3 regions of the Nocardioides sp. Z30_9 genome follow, and region 1 is predicted to be linked to each of the others. Evidence: riboswitches for the same ligand, from Rfam matches in the RefSeq annotation. Region 1 holds a riboswitch; each other region holds the start of a gene.
The links. A riboswitch is a leader RNA that binds a small molecule or an ion and turns the genes downstream of it on or off. The one in region 1 is predicted to bind cyclic di-AMP.

Region 2: another riboswitch for cyclic di-AMP. It lies ahead of AC4BGB_RS12345 (C40 family peptidase); the one in region 1 lies ahead of AC4BGB_RS03265 (C40 family peptidase).
Region 3: another riboswitch for cyclic di-AMP. It lies ahead of AC4BGB_RS06730 (transglycosylase family protein); the one in region 1 lies ahead of AC4BGB_RS03265 (C40 family peptidase).

The regions. Positions count from the first base shown of each region.
Region 1 covers NZ_JBZAJF010000001.1:651,854-654,104, reverse strand. The annotation lists gene AC4BGB_RS03275 (DEDD exonuclease domain-containing protein) at 1-635, opposite strand, end outside; gene AC4BGB_RS03270 (hypothetical protein) at 770-976, shown strand; cyclic di-AMP (ydaO/yuaA leader) riboswitch at 1,104-1,257, shown strand; gene AC4BGB_RS03265 (C40 family peptidase) at 1,270-2,251, shown strand, end outside.
Region 2 covers NZ_JBZAJF010000002.1:339,242-341,492, reverse strand. The annotation lists gene AC4BGB_RS12350 (pyridoxamine 5'-phosphate oxidase family protein) at 108-608, shown strand; cyclic di-AMP (ydaO/yuaA leader) riboswitch at 723-879, shown strand; gene AC4BGB_RS12345 (C40 family peptidase) at 882-1,643, shown strand; gene AC4BGB_RS12340 (hypothetical protein) at 1,662-2,087, shown strand; gene AC4BGB_RS12335 (iron chaperone) at 2,097-2,251, shown strand, end outside.
Region 3 covers NZ_JBZAJF010000001.1:1,376,742-1,378,992, reverse strand. The annotation lists gene AC4BGB_RS06740 (permease prefix domain 1-containing protein) at 1-606, opposite strand, end outside; gene AC4BGB_RS06735 (PadR family transcriptional regulator) at 612-935, opposite strand; gene AC4BGB_RS06730 (transglycosylase family protein) at 1,025-1,366, opposite strand; cyclic di-AMP (ydaO/yuaA leader) riboswitch at 1,371-1,518, opposite strand; gene rocD (ornithine--oxo-acid transaminase) at 1,731-2,251, shown strand, end outside.

The DNA of each region.
Region 1 (2,251 bases):
CGGCGTACGGCGGGACTGACCCGCGAGGTGTAGGTGGAGAGCTCCTCGAGCGTGTGCACGCCCAGCCCGCCGAGGCGCTCCATCAGGCCGTGCAGCACGTCGACGGTCGCCCGGGCGTCGGAGAGGGCCCGGTGGTTGGGGGTGGTCGTGGACCCGAACGCCACCGCGAGCGAGCTCAGCTTGCAGTTGGGGGCGTCGTCACGGGTGATCACGCGGCGGGCGAGCCGCGCCGTGTCGAGGACCTCGAACCCCGGCCAGGGGTGCCCCTGAGCGGCGGCGAAGTGCTTGAGGAAGCCGATGTCGAAGGGCGCGTTGTGGGCCACGAGGACGCTGCCCTGGGCGAACTCGAGGAAGGCGGGCAACGCCGACTCGATCGGAGGGGAGGAAGCCACCATCGAGTTGGTGATGCCGGTGAGCACGGCGATGAAGGGCGGGATCTGCGTGTGCGGGTTGACCAGCGTCTGGAACTCGCCGAGGACCTCGCCGCTGCGCACCTTGACCGCGCCGATCTCGGTGATCATCGCCCCGCCTCGCACCGAGGCGCCGGTGGTCTCGAGGTCCACCACGCAGAAGGTGACATCACGCAGGGGGCGCCCCAGCTCGTCGAAGCTCATCTGTGCGGACCACTTGCTCACGTGGACGACGCTAGGCAGCCGCACCGACAAAAGCCGCCAGGCAGGGCCGTGGACGTGGCGAAAGCAACACTGTCGGTGGCAGGTGGTGGAGTCCGGGTATCACTTCCCCAGCACCACCCCCGAGGAGCCCACAGATGAGCGTTCACATCGACTGCGACACCTGCCTGGTGCGTGGCCTGTCCTGCCACGACTGCGTGGTGACGGTCCTGCTCGGGCCGCCTCCCGAGCTCAGCTTCGACAGCGAGGAGCAGGAGGCTCTGGGCGTTCTCGCCCAGTCAGGACTGGTGCCGCCGCTGCGCATGGTGACACCGATGTCGGGCCCCGAGGTGGAGTCCGCGTGAACATGAACACAGCCCCTTGCGCCCCTCGCCGAGTTGGCCACCGTGCGGTTTCGTGCTTAGTGTGTTGAACCTAGGGCCCTCGGACCAGCACACCGACCAGGTGAGCTCGGGGGCCGCGCCGAGTCTGAATCAGTCACTCCCGAGTGTCTGTGCCGGAGCCGGGGACCCACGTTACTTGGGGTGAATCCGGCCAACGCGTCACTGAGGTGTCGCGGAGGCTGGTAGGGCGTCTTTGGGCCCGAATCCGTCAGCTGACCTGGTAGGCGTACAGACAAAGAGGAGACCGACCGATCTTGCTCGACGGCCGGAAAAAAACCCATGCCCGAATTGCCGCGGCGGTCACGACCACGGCACTGACCACCCTCGGACTCGGCGTCGTCGCGCCAGCGCCTGCCGCAGCCGCTCCGAACGGCATCGAAGCCGTGCAGGCGAGGGTCGACCGACTCTCGGACCGCGCCGAGGCCGCCGAGAAGCGGCACGACGCCGCCAGGTCGACCCTGGTGAAGAAGCGCACGACGCTCGCGCGGGTCCGTGCCGACATCCGCCACCATCGCCAGGTGCTGGACAGCCTGCGCGCCCAGGTGGCCAGCACGGTCTCCAGCGATTCGGTGAGCGCCGCCGGCGCCTCGATCCCGGCCAAGGACCTCTCGCGCAGCGCCGACGTGCTGCTGTCCAACGTCACCTTGACCACCGAGGAGGCGGGAGCCAGCGCACAGGCCCTGGCCGACTCGAACATCAAGCTTGCGCAGCTCCACGAGCGCCGGGTGGCCGTGCGCGGCCAGGTCGACGCCCAGGCGGGCCGCGAGAAGGCGCTGCTGGAGCGCAAGCGGAGCGAGGACGCGCGGGTGGCGAACGCCAACGCGCACCTGAAGCGGCTGGAGGCGCAGGCCGAGGCTGCCCGGGTCAAGGCCGCGGCCGAGCGGCTCAAGCGTCTCGGCGGCCCGGTGCTGGCCTACGCGAAGTCGAAGATCGGCAACTCCTACGTCTACGGCGCTGCCGGGCCGTCGTCCTTCGACTGCTCCGGCCTGACCATGATGGCCTGGGCGCAGGCGGGCGTGAGCCTGCCGCACAGCTCCTCGGCGCAGTACAATTCGGGGACCCGTGTCTCCGAGAGCGAGCTGCAGCCAGGTGATCTCGTCTTCTACTACAGCCCGATCAGCCACGTCGGCATCTACATCGGCGACGGCCAGATCGTGAACGCGCTGAACCCCGGTTCCGGGGTCAAGATCTCCGGCCTGCACGACATGCCCTACGTCGGCGCGGTCCGCCCTGGCT
Region 2 (2,251 bases), on a different contig from region 1:
CCCCCACGTGGCACCACAAGGGACCTGGGTACTAGGTGCGCGTGGCTAGTTTGGCGGGGCCACTCCAGGCCACTCCGGGCCACTGCGGACACACCGAGAGGACCCTCATGTCGGAGCACCAAGGTCACGACCTCGAGCAGGACAAGGTCGTCAAGATCATGCGAGGCGACCGCTTCTGCATGCTCACCTCGGTCGGTGTCGCCGACCAGGGCCGGCTGCACTCCCACCCGATGACGCCGCAGGAGGTCACCGACGGCGGCGACGTGTGGTTCTTCGTCGACGCCACCAGCGAGCAGGCCGCGAACGTGCAGGCCGAGAAGCGGGTCAACCTCGCGTTCGCCGACGGCTCCACCTGGCTCTCGGTCTCCGGCCACGCCAGCCTCCACCGGGACCGGGCGAAGATCGACGAGCTGTGGAACCCGGTCGTCGAGGCGTGGTTCCCCGACGGCAAGGACTCCGGGAACGTGCAGCTGATGCTGGTCGAGGCCGACTCCGCGGAGTACTGGGACAGCCCCGGAGGCCGGGTCGCCACGGCGCTGGCGTTCGTGAAGTCGAAGGTCACCGGCGACGAGCCCGACGTGGGGAAGAACGCCACCGTCGACCTCTGAGGCACGTCTCAGCAAAATCATATCAATTGGTGATATGACGGACACCCGCTCCGGCGTCCTATTAGTCTTGTGCGGTCGAACACCGCCCGGGACCGCCGAATCCTGCCCAGTCCCGGGTGTCCAACCGAACTCCTGGGGCAGGAGCGGGGGACCCACAGGTTCCATGCATCGGCTCCTCCGGGGGCCGGGGCTCGGGGTGAAGTCACGAGACTGTGACGGAGCACTTTCAGCTCCAACCCGACAGCTGACCCCGCAGGCGTCGGAAGGACTCCTGTGCCCAGCAACGCCCCCCTCCACAAGCCCCTCTCGCGATACCTGCTGCTCCCGGCCCTGTCGCTGCTGCTCCTGATCGGCCTCTCCCTCGTCGGACCCGCCGCCACGGCCGCCCCTGCTCCGGCCCCCTCGCCGAACCCCTCGTCCGGGCCCGGCACCGCCACCGCCGACCACAGCGCCGAGCGCAAGCACAAGAAGAAGGCCAAGAAGAAGAAGGCCGGCAAGAAGAACACCGCTCGCAAGCTGCGGGCCAAGAAGCTCCGGGCGAAGAAGGCCCGGGCCGCCAAGGTCCGGGCCCAGAAGATCCGGGCCAAGAAGATCCGGGCCAAGAAGGCGCGCCAGGCCAAGAAGCGGGCCGCCGCGGCGGCCGCGGCCGCCCAGCCGGCGGCCACGGGTGCCAGCCGCGTCGACCGCGCCATGAAGATCGCTGTCCAGCAGGTCGGTGACCCCTACAAGTGGGGTGCCTCCGGTCCCGGATCCTTCGACTGCTCCGGGCTGATGCAGTACAGCTTCGCCAAGGCCGGCATCAAGATCCCCCGCACCGCCGCTGCCCAGTCCGGCCGCGCACACCGCATCGCCCGCAGCAAGATGCGCCCCGGCGACCTCCTGTACTTCACCCGCGGCGGCCGGGTCTACCACACCGCCATGTTCCTGCGGTGGAAGCAGGGAACTCCCCAGATCGTGCACGCACCCGGCTCGGGCAAGAAGGTCCGCTTCGACACGCCCTTCTCCAACAGCTGGTTCGCCGGAAGCATGCGCTGACCGACCTACGCTGGGTCCATGACGACCCAGGATCTCGGGAGCGACCGGGCCCTCACCGCCGAGGAGCCCCTGCTGGTCGAGGACGAGCTGGGCGGGTTGTTCGAGACCTCACCGGCCCGGGTGGAGCGCACCTCGGCGGCCGCCGAGGTCGGCTTCATCGCCGGGCTGGTCGCCTTCCTGGCCACGCCCTTCTCACTGATGCTCGCGGTCTGTGTCGGACTGGGGGCCCTCGGCCTGGTCAGCTCGGTGATCGGCCTCGCCAAGGCGAGCCGGCGCGGCGTCTCCGGAAGCCTGCTGGCGTCGCTGGGCATGGTGATCTCCCTGATCGCGCTGGCCCTGGTCGGCCTGCGCTACCTCGGCATCGACACCGCCGTCGGCGACGGCGCCGTCCCCACGCTGGTCGACTGGCTCACCGCGCTCAACGACCTGCTGCCGCCCCCCTGAGTCGCTGCCATGGGCCAGAAGTTCACCACGGTCGAGGATTACCTCGACTCCCTCGGGCCCGAGGTCAGGGAGGTGCTCGAGGCGGTCCGGGCGACCATCCACGCCGCCCTGCCCGGTGCGCAGGACACGATCAGCTACAACATCCCGACCGTCGTGCTCGACGG
Region 3 (2,251 bases), 720 kb from region 1:
CAGTGCGGCTCCAAGGAGCCCGATCCACACCAGGGTGGAGACCAGCTCACCCAACGAGCCGTGCGCTCCGCGGGGGAGCTCGGGCAGCTGCTCGGGCTCCCAGTCGACCTTCATCGTGTCGCGCAGGTCGTCGGTCGAGATGCCTCGTTCGGTGAGCACGAAGGCCAGGGTGACCCAGAAGAAGACGTGCAGGGCGACCGTGAGGGACACCCAGACGGTTTCGCCGATGACCCCGCCGATGGAGCTGCCGTCGATGGTCGCGATGACCGCGATGACGACCGCCACGACGGGGACGATCGAGGAGAGCAGCGGCTTGAGCACCCGTACGTAGGCCGGGTAGAGCTCCGGCCCGATCAGGTACAGCCGCCTCCCGGTGTAGCCGGCCGCCAGCCGGTCAGGGTCGCCGAGCTCCTCGAGTGCGGCGTACTCCGCCCGGCTCGCCGGCAGTCCCGAGGAGTGCTGCAGCGACTCCACCCGGTCGGTGATGCTCGCGCGCAGCTCCTCGGCAACGTCGGCCCGCTGGTCCTCGGGCAGGGTGCGGGTGACGGCGTGGACGTACCTCTCGGTGAGGTCGGAACGCCCGGGGGACTGGTCCTGGGTCTGCATCTAGGTCACCTCAGCTTCTCGATCGATGTGTGCAGGGCCTGCCACTCGTCGAGAAGGTCCTGCAGCAGGGCCTCTCCCTCCGCGCTGACCCGGTAGAACTTGCGCGGCCGCGACTCCTCGGTGTTCCACTCACTGGTGAGCAGTCCCTGCTTCTCGAGGCGTCGCAGCAGCGGATACAGCGTGTTCCCGTCCACCCCGAACCCCGCGTCGGCGAGGGACTCCAGCAGGGCATAGCCGTACGTCGGACGCCGCAGCGTCGCGAGTGCGGCCATCACCACGGTGCCGCGGCGCAGCTCCTGCAGGTGTGCGGCGAGGACGTCGTCTGGCATGTGCTGAACATTAGTGTGTCTCACACACCATTGTCCAGGGCACTACACCAGACGACGTACTGGCGATCGATCGAGCCGGTCCCGCCGGCTCAGCGCACCCCGATGCGCTTGGAGCAGGACGGCCAGGCGCGCCAGCCCTGGTTGTTCTTGATCCGCTTGGCGACGCGGACCTGCTGGCGCTTGGTGGCCTTGTGGGCGTTGGAGGCGTACTTCTTGCCGCCGTGCCCGCGCCAGGTGCGCGGGCTGATCTGGAGCCCGCCGTAGTAGCCGTTGCCGGTGTTGACGTGCCAGCGGCCGCCGGACTCGCACTTGGCCAGCCGGGTCCAGGTCTTCATCGTGGCGGCCTCGGCCGGCGCGACCAGGCTTCCCCCGATGAGGATGGCGGTGGTGAACGCGACCAGGAGGGTCGCTGAGAGCGTGCGCATGCGCATGGGTGGTTCCTCCGTGCGCCTGCGAGGTTAGCTGTCGGGTTCGGGCTGAAGGTGCCCGGCCAAAGGTGATGGCTTCACCCCAGAGGGTCGTGTCTCCACGACCCGGGAAAGTGGGTTCCCCGCTCTTGTCCGCTGATTGGTAGAGGGCCCTCCGCGCGGACAGGACTCGGCGACGACGGGGGCGTCCCGGTCCTCCGGGACGCGTCACCTTAGGCGCAGCCTCCTGAGGCGGGCAAGCCCACGGGACGATCGGCGTTTCGGCAGTCTCCGAGCCACCCGTACAGTTCGAAGCGACCGAGAACACAGTGCGAAGCGACCAGAAAGTCAGCCGCCGCCCGGGTGCGGCGCGACGCGAAGGGACCCGATGACGAACCTCAGCCGTGGGAAGACCGCACCAGCACCGCAGACCGAGGAGCACCTGCACCTCGCAGACCGCTTCGTCGCGCACAACTACTACCCCCTCCAGGTCGTGCTGGCCGAGGCGGAGGGTTCCTGGGTGACCGATGTCGACGGGCGCCGCTACCTCGACTGCCTGGCCGGTTACTCCGCGCTGAACTTCGGCCACCGCCACCCCGGCCTGATCCAGGCGGCGCGTGACCAGCTCGACCGGGTGACCCTGACCAGCCGGGCCTTCCACAACGACCAGCTCGGGCCGTTCTGCCGCGACCTCGCCGCTCTGGCCGGAATGGACCGGGTGCTGCCGATGAACACCGGCGCCGAGGCCGTGGAGACCGCGATCAAGGTCGCGCGCAAGTGGGGCTACGACCTCAAGGGGCTGCCGGCGAACCAGGCCAACATCGTCGTGGCGGGCGACAACTTCCACGGGCGCACCACCACGATCGTCAGCTTCTCCACCGACCCGCTGGCGCGGGAGGGCTTCGGCCC